3 regions of the Blautia liquoris genome follow, and region 1 is predicted to be linked to each of the others. Evidence: a T-box and tRNA genes for the amino acid it is inferred to sense, from the RefSeq annotation. Region 1 holds a T-box; the other regions hold tRNA genes.
The links. A T-box is a leader RNA that pairs with one kind of tRNA and senses whether it is charged. The one in region 1 lies ahead of INP51_RS01860 (valine--tRNA ligase), so its partner is inferred to be a tRNA-Val.
Positions count from the first base shown of each region.

Region 2: it has a tRNA-Val gene. The T-box ahead of INP51_RS01860 (valine--tRNA ligase) is inferred to sense a tRNA for this amino acid. The anticodon was not compared.
Region 3: it has a tRNA-Val gene. The T-box ahead of INP51_RS01860 (valine--tRNA ligase) is inferred to sense a tRNA for this amino acid. The anticodon was not compared.

Region 1 covers NZ_CP063304.1:401,945-406,656, forward strand. The annotation lists gene INP51_RS01855 (ABC transporter ATP-binding protein) at 1-1,335, shown strand, start outside; cobalamin riboswitch at 1,700-1,883, opposite strand; T-box leader at 2,022-2,250, shown strand; gene INP51_RS01860 (valine--tRNA ligase) at 2,355-4,712, shown strand, end outside.
Region 2 covers NZ_CP063304.1:1,992,892-1,997,603, reverse strand. The annotation lists gene pepT (peptidase T) at 1-353, shown strand, start outside; tRNA gene INP51_RS09175 (tRNA-Glu) at 546-617, shown strand; gene INP51_RS09170 (ComEC/Rec2 family competence protein) at 756-1,859, shown strand; gene INP51_RS09165 (DUF3006 domain-containing protein) at 1,891-2,106, shown strand; tRNA gene INP51_RS09160 (tRNA-Val) at 2,206-2,278, shown strand; tRNA gene INP51_RS09155 (tRNA-Met) at 2,309-2,382, shown strand; gene INP51_RS09150 (hypothetical protein) at 2,622-2,855, shown strand; gene rlmD (23S rRNA (uracil(1939)-C(5))-methyltransferase RlmD) at 3,020-4,411, shown strand; gene INP51_RS09140 (hypothetical protein) at 4,641-4,712, shown strand, end outside.
Region 3 covers NZ_CP063304.1:1,714,377-1,719,088, reverse strand. The annotation lists gene INP51_RS07930 (iron-sulfur cluster assembly scaffold protein) at 1-162, shown strand, start outside; gene INP51_RS07925 (GGGtGRT protein) at 181-1,191, shown strand; tRNA gene INP51_RS07920 (tRNA-Ala) at 1,283-1,355, opposite strand; tRNA gene INP51_RS07915 (tRNA-Val) at 1,362-1,435, opposite strand; gene INP51_RS07910 (PucR family transcriptional regulator) at 1,496-3,064, opposite strand; gene INP51_RS07905 (methyltetrahydrofolate cobalamin methyltransferase) at 3,313-4,116, shown strand; gene INP51_RS07900 (corrinoid protein) at 4,202-4,712, shown strand, end outside.

The sequences.
Region 1 (4,712 bases):
AGTGTATATACGGTCTTTGCAGCACTGTATTTTATGATTAAAATATCAAAACCTCTGATACTCGTATTTGCCGTTACCGTTCCGATTTCTGTAATCTTTACCAGGGTGAAAGCGAAAAAGATACATCCCCTGTTTCGCAAGCGTTCACGCAAACTCGGAGAGCTGAACGGTTATGCGGAGGAGATGCTCTCCGGTGCGAAGACAATTGGTGTCTACGACAGAGCAAAAGTAATCACAGACAGATTTGATCAGAGAAATAAAGAAGCGGTAGATGCCTATTATGATGCCGAATATTATGGTGCCATGATTGGCCCGACGGTCAATTTTATCAATAACCTGTCCCTTTCGCTGATTATGATATTTGGAGGGATTCTTTACCTCTTATCACAGAGTAATACGGTTGCAGCAGGCTCTATCTGGTTTATAACAATCGGCGGGGTCACCCAGTTTGTGATGTATTCCAGAAGATTCACCGGACCAATCAATGAATTCGCCAATATCATCAGCGAATTCCAGTCGACCTTAACGGCCTCTGAACGAATCTTCCGTATCATCGATGAAGAACCTGAGAAGGCAGATAAGCCAGGGGCAAAGGAACTTACAGACGCCGCAGGTGAGGTTGAATTAGATGATGTCAAGTTTGGATATAACCCAGACAAAACGATCATTCACGGTCTGTCGATCGATGCAAGACCGGGCCAGACGGTGGCAATTGTGGGCCCTACGGGCGCCGGGAAAACCACCATTATCAATCTTCTGATGCGGTTTTACGATGTGAATGAGGGAGAGATCTTCGTCGATGGGAATGAAATACGTGATATGACAAGGGACAGCCTGCGTGGTTGTTATACGATGGTGTTGCAGGATACATGGCTTTTTTATGGAACAATATTGGATAATATCATCTACGGAAATGAAGATGCAACGATGGATGAGGTGATTGCCGCCGCAAAAGCCGCAAGAATCCACTCTTATATCGAACATCTGCCGGATGGATATCAGACCATATTGTCTGACGATGGTGTCAATATATCAAAGGGTCAGAAACAGCTGATTACGATAGCCCGCGCGATGCTGCCAAAAAGCCGAATGTTGATCCTCGACGAGGCAACTTCAAACGTAGACTCACGTACAGAATTTAAGATCCAGGAGGCGATGGCTCTTCTGATGAAGAATCGTACCAATTTTGTCGTTGCGCACCGCCTGTCCACAATCAAGAATGCCGACAAGATTCTGGTGATCAAAGATGGAGATGTCATAGAACAGGGAACTCATGAAAAACTTTTGAAGGAAGATGGGTTTTATGCGAAGTTATATAATAGTCAATATTCATGATACCAGGGTCCCAAGTGCGGAGTAATCCGTGTATCATAGGGGTCAAATTACTTTTGACCCCAACATCTATTCATAAGAGGAATTTACTTCAAGTGATCGAGAATAAAAAAAGAGCCTTTCCAGGCTCTTGGGATTTTTATATCGGGAGAATAGCTTCCCTGTCATACACACTGCAAGCGGAAACTCCAAATCACTAATTGCGGAGGAAGTGATCGGGAATATACAGGTGCATGAACAGTGGAAGTATTCACCCTGCCGTTTCATGCAATGCATAAATTCCGCTCCAAGGTCCCGTTAGGATTAAACGTCCCTAATCGGGTATTCCATATCGAATGGATAGATGGAAAACTTTGCTCGGAAGCTTCAACCTTTGACAGACTGAGCAGGTTTCCTGGCTTACAGATCAACGCCTGACGCTCCTTCTCATACAAAAGTACAATGGATTCTGCGCCCTGCTTTCTGCTTACAGTGACCGGATCGCTTGGGATTTACACCCAGATTCCCTTTTCACCACTACATCGTGATGCACTCAGAATGCTGATATGAAATTTATACATAAACATATCATAGCACTACGAGTGAAATGTGTCAAGAAAGTTTAGAGAATGCAGAATGTTTCTGTTAAAATAGTGAAGGACCGAAAGAACTCTTGACAAATAAAAAAAAGTCTTCTATGATAAACAAATATAAAAGTGTTGAGAAAGAGGAGTACGCAGTACCTGCCGCCTAAGAGAGGATGATTCGCCGGCTGTAAGATCGTCCGGAGGGCAAGCTGCGGAAGGTAGCTTTTGAACTGAGATGCCAAAGACAGGCGAATTGTAAAGCCTGATTGTGTAGGCATTTCCGGTTGTCCCCGTTAATAGACAATAATGAGAGATAAACAAAGGTGGTACCGCGGAGTTTTCCGCCCTTTTGGTGTAAGACCGCGGTCATGACCTGTTACAGTAATGAGTGGGAACAAGATTGCGCGTCTGGCACATATTTTGTTCCCATTTGACGTTATTGTAAAGGAGAAAGAGATGAGTAAAGAGCTTGCCAAGACCTATGATCCAAAAGGTCTCGAAGACAGATTATATCAAAAATGGATGGATAAGGGGTATTTTCATGCAAAGGTAAACCCAGATAAGAAACCGTTTACCATCGTGATGCCTCCGCCGAATGTGACCGGCCAGCTGCATATGGGTCATGCACTGGATAATACCATGCAGGATATCATTGCGCGCTTTAAAAGAATGCAAGGATATGAGACTTTGTGGCAGCCGGGCACTGATCATGCTGCAATCGCCACAGAAGTCAAGGTGACGAACATGCTGCGCGATAAAGGCATCGACAAAGAGGAAATCGGCCGCGATGAATTTCTGAAATACTGCTGGGAGTGGAAAGAAAAGTATGGAGACCGTATCGTGGAACAGCTCAAGAAGCTGGGATCTTCTGCAGATTGGGAGAGAGAACGCTTCACTATGGACGAAGGCTGTTCCAAGGCTGTCGAGGAAGTTTTTGTAAGACTGTATGAAAAGGGCTACATCTATAAAGGTTCAAGAATCATCAATTGGTGTCCGGTCTGTCAGACGTCACTTTCGGATGCTGAGGTAGAACATGAAGATCAAAATGGACATTTCTGGCATATTCATTACCCGATTGTGGGAGAAGAAGGCCGTTTTGTGGAGATTGCGACCACCCGTCCGGAGACGATGTTGGGGGATACTGCCGTTGCAGTGAATCCAACCGATGAGAGATACCAGGATCTGATCGGGAAAATGCTGAAACTGCCGCTTACTGACCGTGAGATTCCGGTTGTGAAAGATGAGTATGTTGATAAAGAGTTTGGAACAGGCTGCGTAAAGATTACACCGGCTCATGATCCCAATGATTTCGAAGTCGGAAAACGTCACAATCTGGAAGAAATCAATATCTTAAATGATGACGGAACAATGAATGAGCGTTGTGGAAAATACGCCGGGATGGACCGCTACGAGGCCAGAAAGGCAATGATCGAGGATCTGAAAAAGGAAGGACTTCTCGTGAAGACGGTGGAGCATGTACACGCGGTTGGAACACATGACCGCTGTCATACAACTGTGGAGCCGATGGTGAAACCTCAGTGGTTCGTAAAGATGGATGAGATGGCAAAAGCGGCGAAAGATGCCTTGAATAACGGAGAACTTAACTTTGTTCCGGAACGTTTCGACAAGACATATCTGAACTGGCTTGATAACATTCATGACTGGTGTATCTCCAGACAACTCTGGTGGGGCCATCGGATTCCTGCATATTACTGTGATGACTGTGGTGAAGTAGTCGTGAAGAAGGACGGGGCGCCGGACGCTTGTGAAAATTGTGGATGTACACATTTCACTCAGGATCCGGACACCCTGGATACGTGGTTCAGCTCAGCACTGTGGCCGTTTTCAACACTTGGATGGCCGGACAAGACACCAGAACTTGAATATTTCTATCCCACGAATGTCTTGATTACGGGTTATGATATTATCTTTTTCTGGGTGATCCGCATGGTGTTTTCCGGAATTGAACAGACTGGACAGGTGCCGTTCGACCATGTTCTGATGCATGGACTGGTTCGCGATTCCGAGGGGAGAAAGATGAGCAAATCTCTCGGAAATGGCATTGACCCACTTGAGGTGATTGACAAGTATGGTGCCGATGCTCTTCGCATGACGCTGATTACAGGAAATGCACCGGGAAATGACATGCGTTTCTACTGGGAGCGTGTAGAAGTAAACCGCAATTTTGCGAATAAAGTATGGAATGCTTCCAGATTTATCATGATGAATCTCGAAAAAGCTGAATTGCCCGATACAATCAGGAACAGCGAGCTGACAAGTGCCGACAAGTGGATCTTAAGTAAAGTAAATACACTGACCCGGGAAGTGACAGATAATCTTGAGAAGTTTGAGCTTGGAGTTGCGGTGCAAAAAGTTTATGATTTCATATGGGAAGAGTTTTGCGATTGGTATATCGAGATGGTGAAACCGCGTCTTTACAGCGAAAACGATACATCAAAGGCGGCTGCACTTTGGACATTAAAGACCGTTCTTTGCGATGCACTGAAACTGCTTCATCCTTATATGCCTTTTATTACAGAGGAGATTTACTGTACTCTAAATCCAGGGGAGGAATCCATTATGACTTCATCATGGCCGAAGTACAAGGATGAATGGAATTACCGGGATGATGAGGAAGCTGTTGAAATTATCAAGGAGGCAGTTCGCCAGATTCGCACGGTGAGGAGCGAGATGAATGTTCCCCCGAGCAAAAAGGCATCGGTATATGTTGTATCTGAGAACGAGAAGATTCGCGATGTCTTTATGAACGGTAAGATCTTCTTTACTTCCCTAGGCGGAGCCAGTGAGGTGTTA
Region 2 (4,712 bases), 1.6 Mb from region 1:
AAGAACTTCTTGCTCGTGTCTCTGATCAGATGAATGAAAAGTATGGCAAGGGCACTGTCAGTCTAAAACTGAAAGATCAGTATTATAACATGAAAGAAAAGATCGAACCTTGCCTTCATCTGATTGAGAACGCAAAGAAAGCTGCCAAAGAAGCTGGAATAGAGCCAAAAGTGGAGGCTATCCGCGGAGGTACGGATGGAGCCAGATTAAGTTTTATGGGGCTGCCCTGCCCGAATTTAGGGACAGGCGGATATGCATTCCATGGTCCCTTTGAGCATATAACTGTGGAAGGCATGGATATTGTAGTGGAGATCCTGGTGCAGATTGTAAAAATATATTCAAAGCAGTCTTGATGTGTGTTCGGATCCTGTCGGACTACATTCTTATGTTTGTTCGGCTTCCAAGGTTATGCTTTTCATACAGTCATGAAAAGCATAACCTTTTGACCTTCCTATCACTACGAATTGTAGAAAAAGTCAGTTTTTTAAAAAAATTAAAAAAAAGGCTTGCATTTTTCTTTGGAATGAGTTATTATAATTGAGCAAGGTAGATTGGTCAAGTGGTTAAGACGCCGCCCTCTCACGGCGGAATCAGGGGTTCAACTCCCCTATCTACTATGAATAAACATCGCTGGAATGCTTGTATTTACAGGCTTCTGGCGATTTTTCTATTAAACTTTTTGACTGCTCAGCAGTCACAGGTTTCCTCAATTTGATTAGTTCACCTGAATAAGAAAGGGGTTTTCAAAGACATCTATGAGAACATTAAAAGAGAAAGCCTCTGTATTTCGTTGGCTTTTCGGGACTCTGTTTTTTGTAATTCTGATACTGAACATAGGATGCGCACCAAAACCGGCATCCCATGTGGAGCAGCAGGCGGATGCAGCGGCAGCGGAAAACGAACAGGAAAAAACTCCGCTGGAAGTGCATTTCCTGGATGTTGGACAGGCTGACAGCATATTGATTAAGACATCCGATGCAGCGATGCTTGTTGATGCCGGAAAGAATGAGGATGGGAAAAAGGTTGTAACATATCTGCAGCAGCAGGGAATTACCCGGCTGGACTATGTGGTAGGCACACACCCTCATGAAGATCATATCGGAGGCCTTGATGATGTGATTCGCTCATTTGATGTCGAAAACGTCATACTTCCTGAGAAAATTCATACTTCACAGACTTACATGGATGTCCTTGCGGCAATACAGGAAAAAGGACTTCAGATCACACAGGCAAATACCGGACAGGAGTATCAGCTAGGTGATGCGAAGATTACTATACTGTCACCAAAGCCAGGGGTCGATTATGGGGATAATCTGAACAACTGGTCCATTGGGATAAAGCTTGTATATGGAGACAATAGTTTTGTCATGGCAGGAGATGCGGAAGATGCAGCCGAGCGAGACATTATTGGATCCGGGATAGATCTGAAAGCGGATGTATGGAAAGCCGGTCATCATGGAAGTAAAACATCTAATTCGGAAGCTATGCTAGATGCAGTATCTCCGACGTATGCGGTGATCAGCTGTGGGGTGAATAATCAGTATGGTCATCCCGATCAGGAAATTCTGCAGAGATTTGCACAGCACAATATCCAGACATTTAGGACAGACCAACAGGGTACCATTATAGCGTCCAGCGATGGAGCACACATTTCATGGAATACAAAAGAAGCATCCATGGAGGCAGCACAGGTGCCCAATAAGACAGAACAGGATCCCACCGTATATATCACGAAAGCAGGAACAAAATATCATACAGACGGATGTAAATACTTAAAGAACAGTTACATAGAAGTGAAATTATCAGAAGCACGCAACAGGGGATTAGAACCTTGCAGCGTTTGTAATCCCCCACAGTAATGGATAAATAATAGCAGGAGGTGTGTAGCAAATGAAACTGATTGTGGATCGATTGGAGGGAAATCTGGCTGTATGTGAGACCGAAGATAAAAAGATTCTGAATATACCGGTATCTGAGTTCGAGTCTCGTCCTGCAGACGGAGATGTCATTGAGTATGATAATGAAAGGGCAATTGTTCTGAAAGAGGAGACAAAAAGGAGAAAAAGGGCTGCAGAGGAGTTGTTCCGTAAATTGTTGAAAAAATAATTACAATTTAAAAAATTACCTATTGACAACAGGAGCGTTTTAATAGTATAATAAGCAAGTCGGTTGAGAGAAATAACAAAAATCGACAGCGAATAAAATGGGATCTTAGCTCAGCTGGGAGAGCATCTGCCTTACAAGCAGAGGGTCACAGGTTCGAGCCCTGTAGGTCCCACTCTTCTGGAACAGAAGTATAATTCAATATGGCGAGATAGCTCAGTTGGCTAGAGCATGCGGTTCATACCCGCAGTGTCGGGGGTTCAAATCCCTTTCTCGCTATTACACAAACCCCCGTAAGTACAAGGCTTTCGGGGGTTTGTTTTATTTTCCTAAAATGGTGGCATTATTATAGTGCCTGTGATATAATGAAAAGGAAATATATTTTCAGTTTTATTTCAGCAATAGAAGCCATACTTGGTATACTGTCAAGTTAATCTTTCGATCAATTAGAATAACCGATGTTAATTGCGGTATACTAAATAAAAGAAATCTATTTCGGCAGAAAGGTTGGTGTTTGAATGAATAGGTTAGATGATGTCGTAGAGTTATTAAAGAAGAGAGATAAAGAAGACGAGAAGTCTAAGAACACCCTGCTGTGGGTTCTGGCTATAATCGGAGCGGTAACAGCTGTGGCCGGAATTGCTTATGCAGTATATCGGTTCTTCACTCCGGATTATCTGGAGGACTTTGAAGATGATTTTGATGATGACTTTGATGACTACTTTGAAGACGATGATGATAGTGAAGAATAATATTCAGAGAGCTGAGGCTTCGGTGCTTTTGTGCCGGAGCTTTCTTTCTGTCACTTTCATGCGAGAAATCTTTTCTTGTATCATAGTGGTTGAAACAAGAATCCACCTGCTTTAGCTGTGGGGAGTGTCAAAGAAAATAAATTATATCTGATTAGGAGATTGTTATGAAAAAAGGCGAAATATATGAGGGTGTAATTGAAAAAATCGATTTTCCGAATAAAGGGCTGGTGCGTGTAGGAGAGAATACTGTCACCGTCAAAAATGGAATCTGTGGCTCAAAGGTACGTTTTATTATTCACAAAAAGCGCAAAAATAAGGCAGAGGGACGGATTCTCGAAGTTCTGGAACCTTCGCCCCTTGAAAAAAGAAAACCGGTCTGCAGCATCTTTCCGGCTTGTGGTGGGTGCATGTACCAGACCATGCTCTATGATGATCAGCTGGAGATGAAGAAGTCACAGGTGCGGCAGATATTGGATAGAACGCTTACTGAGGCAGGTCAAATTGATGAAGAGGGAACCCCCGATTATCAATTCGAAGGAATATATGGAAGCCCGAAAGAATTCGAGTACCGTAACAAGATGGAGTTCTCTTTTGGAGATGAATATAAAGACGGACCTCTGACGCTTGGACTACATAAGAAGGGCAGTACATATGACATTCTGACTGCAGATGACTGCAAGATTGTTCATGAGGACATGACCTTGATCTTGAGAACTGTACTCGACTATTTTACGGAGAACCCTATGCCATATTATCACAAGATATCCCATGTCGGGTATCTCCGCCACCTTCTTCTGCGAAGAGCAGAAAAGACAGGAGAGATACTGGTGAATCTGGTGACCACCAGTCAAAATGTTTGCAATCTGGATTCTCTTGTAGAGAAACTTCTGGCTTTAAAGCTTACGGGAAAAATTGTCGGAATTCTCCATATTGTCAACGATTCATTGGCAGACGTGGTTCAAAGTGATGAGACACGGATTTTATATGGACAAGACTATTTTTATGAAACACTGCTAGATCTGCGATTCAAGATTTCGCCGTTTTCCTTCTTTCAGACGAACTCACTTGGCGCCGAGATCCTCTACTCGAAAGCAAGATCTTATATCGGTGACATGAAAGATATGACCGTGTTTGATTTATACAGCGGAACCGGAACCATAGCGCAGATGCTGGCACCGATTGCAAAAGAAGTGATCGGAGTTGAGATCGTGGAAGAGGCCGTGGAAGCAGCCAGAGAAAATGCCAAGATGAATGGGCTGGAAAACTGCAGCTTTATCGCCGGAGATGTCTTAAAAATGATCGATGAAATTGACAGGAAACCGGATTTTATCGTCCTGGATCCACCGAGGGAAGGTATCCATCCAAAAGCACTTCCAAAAATTCTGAACTTTCAAGTCGAACGCATGGTTTATATCTCATGTAAGCCGACAAGTCTCGCAAGAGACCTTGCGGTGCTGATAAGAGGCGGATATAGAGTAGAAAAAGTCTGCTGCGTTGATATGTTCTGTTCGACCATACATGTGGAGACGGTAGTGTTGATGTCAAGGGTCAGGTAAAAAGTTAAGAAAAGGGCCCGATTTAGGGCCTTTTTGCTATCGTGAGTACGAAAACATTCAATCAGAGGCCTAAACATAGCGCTCTGCGGAAACAGGGCGATAAGCGAGGAACATAAAAAGTGTGTATAGTTTAGACGCCGATTTAGATGTCGGGTATTGAGTTGCCGATTTTGTTGTCAGAGAGAGTTTAGGCTGTGGATTGGATATACTTGGGAGGACGGTGGAAATAATGAAGATTAGAGAAATAGAAAAAATAATTGATGCGTATCACAATAATCATCCGGTGTTTGTTGGTAACAAG
Region 3 (4,712 bases), 1.3 Mb from region 1:
GATGATGATGATGAAATCATTGGATACAAATTTGTGAATTTCGGAAAAATGATGGAATTCATAAAGGGCGGAGACGATGCAAATACTGCATTTGAAAAAGCACAGGGACAGTATGGACGAGTTGAAGACGCCGCTCGCATCATTGACCCAAGAAAAGAGTAAGGTAGGAGGACAAATATCATGGCTTTATTTGAATCATATGAAAGAAGAGAAAAACAGATTCTGGCAAAGTTAGCTGAATATGAAATCGGTTCTATAGAAGAATGTGCCGATATCACAAAAGCTGCCGGAATAGATGTATATAAAATGGTTGAAAATATTCAGCCGATTTGTTTTGAAAATGCAAAATGGGCTTACACGGTAGGAGCTGCCATTGCAATCAAAAAAGACTGCAGGAAAGCAGACAAAGCTGCCGCAGCAATCGGTGAGGGACTTCAGTCTTTCTGTATTCCAGGATCCGTCGCTGATCAGCGTAAAGTTGGACTCGGACACGGAAATTTAGGAAAGATGCTGCTTGAAGAAGATACAGAGTGTTTCTGCTTTCTTGCCGGACATGAATCCTTTGCTGCTGCTGAGGGAGCCATCGGGATTGCCGAACAGGCAAACAAGGTTCGCAAAAACCCGCTTCGCGTTATTTTAAATGGCCTTGGCAAAGATGCCGCTCAGATTATCTCCCGAATTAATGGGTTTACATATGTTGAAACTGACATGGATTATCACTCTGGGGAAGTAAAAGAAGTATTCCGGAAATCCTATTCCGATGGTCTTCGTGCAAAGGTCAATTGCTATGGGGCAAATGATGTCACAGAAGGTGTGGCGATCATGTGGAAAGAAAATGTTGACGTATCCATCACCGGAAACTCAACGAATCCGACTCGTTTCCAGCATCCGGTAGCCGGTACATACAAAAAAGAACGCCTCGAAGCAGGAAAGAAATATTTCTCGGTAGCTTCGGGCGGCGGCACAGGACGAACACTGCATCCGGACAATATGGCTGCAGGCCCTGCCTCCTATGGAATGACAGATACTATGGGACGTATGCACAGCGATGCTCAGTTCGCAGGTTCCTCTTCTGTTCCGGCTCACGTTGAGATGATGGGACTGATCGGTGCAGGAAACAACCCAATGGTAGGTATGACGGTAGCTGTATCGGTAGCCGTAGAGGAAGCGGCAAAAGCCGGGAAGTTTTAAACTTGTGTTAGTAGATATAAAAAGGGACTATCTTTCGCGATAGTCCCTTTTGTCATAAAGCATCTAGGCAGCTTTTGACCAAACCTTCTCATGGAGCATATGGGATTCGAACCCACGACCTCTACAATGCGAATGTAACGCGCTCCCAACTGCGCTAATGCCCCAAAAAATGGAAGCAAGGGGGCTCGAACCCCTGACCTCTCGCGTGTGAGGCGAACGCTCATCCCGGCTGAGCTATGCTTCCGTTTTTTCGATAGTTATAAGTATATCACTTTGAGTGGAAAAATCAATAGTCAACCATCATTTATTTATTCTTAATTTCGTGATCTTCGAAGCTTTCCATTGATACATTTCCCTCAGACTCGATAATGCGATAGGAGAGTTCGAGATAAAAAAGCATATTCTCATCTTCAAAGTCAACACCTGCAATTTCTTTGATCCTGTCAAGTCTGTAGAGAAAAGTACTTCGATGTATGAATAGTTGCCTTGCTGCGGCCATAGCGTTCATATGATTTTTCAGATAAACTTCCATGGTTTTGCAGTAATCCGATTTATGAATGATATCATACCGTTTTAAGGCAAATATTTTTCCGGAACAGGCATAGGGCACAGGCATACTCCCTGTTGCGTTCTCTAGGAGCCAGAGCAGGGATAGTTTTTCAAATTTATGAATCCAGTGATAAGGCTGGTGGCGTGTACCAATATCGAGTGCAATCCGTGATTGCATACAACAGTAGTACAAATCATAAGTGCCGTGGAATGTATTGCTGATTCCGGCCTTTAAAAAACTATCTCTTAAAAATTCAATGCAGGAGGTGACAAGTTCTTCTTCGCTTTTTCCAAATCGAGTCAGGTTTACAAAAACAATAATGTCCTCTTCTTTTTGAAAGGCACAAGATCCTTTTATAATATCCTCAAAATGATGACAGATGTATTTTGCGGTAAGATTTTGACGGTCCAATGCAGCCGTCTTCAGGCTGAAGCAACAGTAGTCATGAGTTGAAAGCCAGCCATATTCTGAGAAACGATTGCCAAGAAGCGTCAGATCTGTGATTTTGTTGTCGATTACATCTCGAAGCAGATGCTCCAGTGAATATCCGGCGTGACCATTATCGGGTTCAATTCTGGAGAGACACAGACCGATGTAATAACTTAAGTGTTCCAAAAGCGGAGCCATATCCGTGTCAATCTTTTGAAGTTCTTCGGCAACAACCAGGCGGTAGGAAAAAATTTTATGTTCAAACAAATTGATACATAGTTCTCTGGATCCCGTGAGATATTCAGGCAGAAAAAAAGGCTCTGTGTTGTATTTCGCCTGATTATAAAGAGGGTCTAGTTTACAGGTTGTCATATTTTCAAAGTTGGCGGAAGGATCAACCAAGTGTGAAAGGCTGGAATTCTCATCAATGACAGAGGAATGTGCCAGCATGAAATAATCAGATGCCCGAAGAATCAAGGGATTATTAAAGATACTAAAACTGGCGTCTAAAAGAGCCGAAAGAGGCTCCGATAGTTTCATCATTTCATGAAGCGACTCATCCCAGTCATCGTAATGGTCAAATATGGATTGCAAGAAATTACATAATTCAAATACATCTGTTGTCTCTGGAAGTTCCAACACATTGGATGAAGCGTATGTTGGAAACGCATTTCCACCGGAAACATGGAGAATAAAATTATCGGTCATGCTTTTGGATTCGAAGAGACTTTGGATATCATTTTTACAGATCAGGATGTGTCCAGTCAGATGTTCCTGGGTTGTTTCACAGATATAGGGGCGTCCAAGAGAAAGCTCTGTCTTTGAACTTATGGGTATTGTAATATTATAATGTCTGCAGAGTTCCTTGCAGATAATACGTTCACTTAGTTTCATGGACTTAATCCTCCTTATGTTTGTTTGGCGTAAGGTTTTTGCACCTTTGATGATACCGCGGATTGCTTCGGACGAGTGCTCATGCAATTCCATCATACATAGTGTATGAAGGATTAGCACGAATGTCAATACTTATGCGGATATGATACAAAATAAATATCTGATACAATCTTAATTGTAAAGTAAACTTAAGAACAGTCATTTAACTAAGGATTATGGAGGCTGTCATAAAAGAGGAGGTAACTCAATTGATAATCATTGGTGAAAAAATCAATGGATCAATTCCAGTTGTAGCGGAGGCGATTGCAAAAAGAGACTCAGAGTTTATAAAGGAAAGAGCCAGAATACAGGAAGCAGCGAATGCAACATTTATTGACTGCTGTGCATCTGTTCCTGAGGAAGTGGAAGCCGACACATTGAGATGGATGATTGATTGTATCCAGGAGGTTACAGATCTGCCAATCAGTGTGGATAGCCCAAGCCCTGCTGTTCTTACTGAGGTTTTCCCATATTGTAAACGTCCTGGACTTATCAATTCGGTATCCATGGAAGGTGGGAAAATTGATAAGATATTTCCGCTGATTGCAGATACAGACTGGGAAGTAATTGCCCTTTGCAGTGATGATTCCGGAATTCCAAAGACAGCGGAAGACCGTCTGAGGGTCTTTGGCAACATTATGGATAAGGCGAAAGAGTATGGCATCAAACCATCCAGAATACATATTGATCCACTTGTTGAGATGTTATGTACTTCTGAGAACGGTATAGAGACGAACGAAAAGGTTATCAGTACCGTCAGAGAACAATATCCTGACGTTCATATTACTGCAGCGGTGAGTAATATATCTTTTAATCTGCCAAAACGTAAATATATTAACCTGGGATTCACAGTGCTGGCCATGAAAGCGGGACTGGACAGTGCTATTCTTGATCCTACCAACAGAGATCTGCTTGGAGTGATTTATGCAACGGAGGCATTACTCGGGGAAGATGATTACTGTATGGAATATATCGGTGCATACCGAGATGGTTTGTTTGACAAAGCAAAGTAAAGTTAGATCGGATATTGTGATATTTCGATGCCTGGCGGAAACAGCATAGAAATAAATAAATGAATGAAAAGCGGAGGAAAGTAAAATGTCAAAAATTGATGAAGTAGCTGAATTAGTGGAAAAAGGAAAATCGAAGAAAATTGAAGCAGCGGTACAGGCTGCCCTCGATGATGGATGTGATCCTGTTGAGATTCTGAACAAAGGTATGATTGATGCCATGGGTATCGTCGGAGAAAAGTTTAAAAACAACGAAATATTTGTTCCGGAAATGTTGGTTGCTGCAAAGGCAATGAAAAAAGGTGTCGAGGTTCTGAAACCACACCTTGCAAGTGATGCGACTGGAGCTATGGGAAAACTGATCATCGCAACAGTAGCCGGGGATCTGCATGATATTGGAAAAAATCTTGTGGCTATGATGCTTGAAAGTGCTGGATTTGAAGTGATTGATCTCGGTGTCGATGTTCCGGCAGATAAAATTATAGCTGCAGTGAATGAGAATCCCGATACAAAGATTGTAGCCCTTTCTGCACTGCTTACCACCACCATGCCAGCTATGCGTGATACGGTTTCGGCATTATCAGCACAGGATTTCCGCA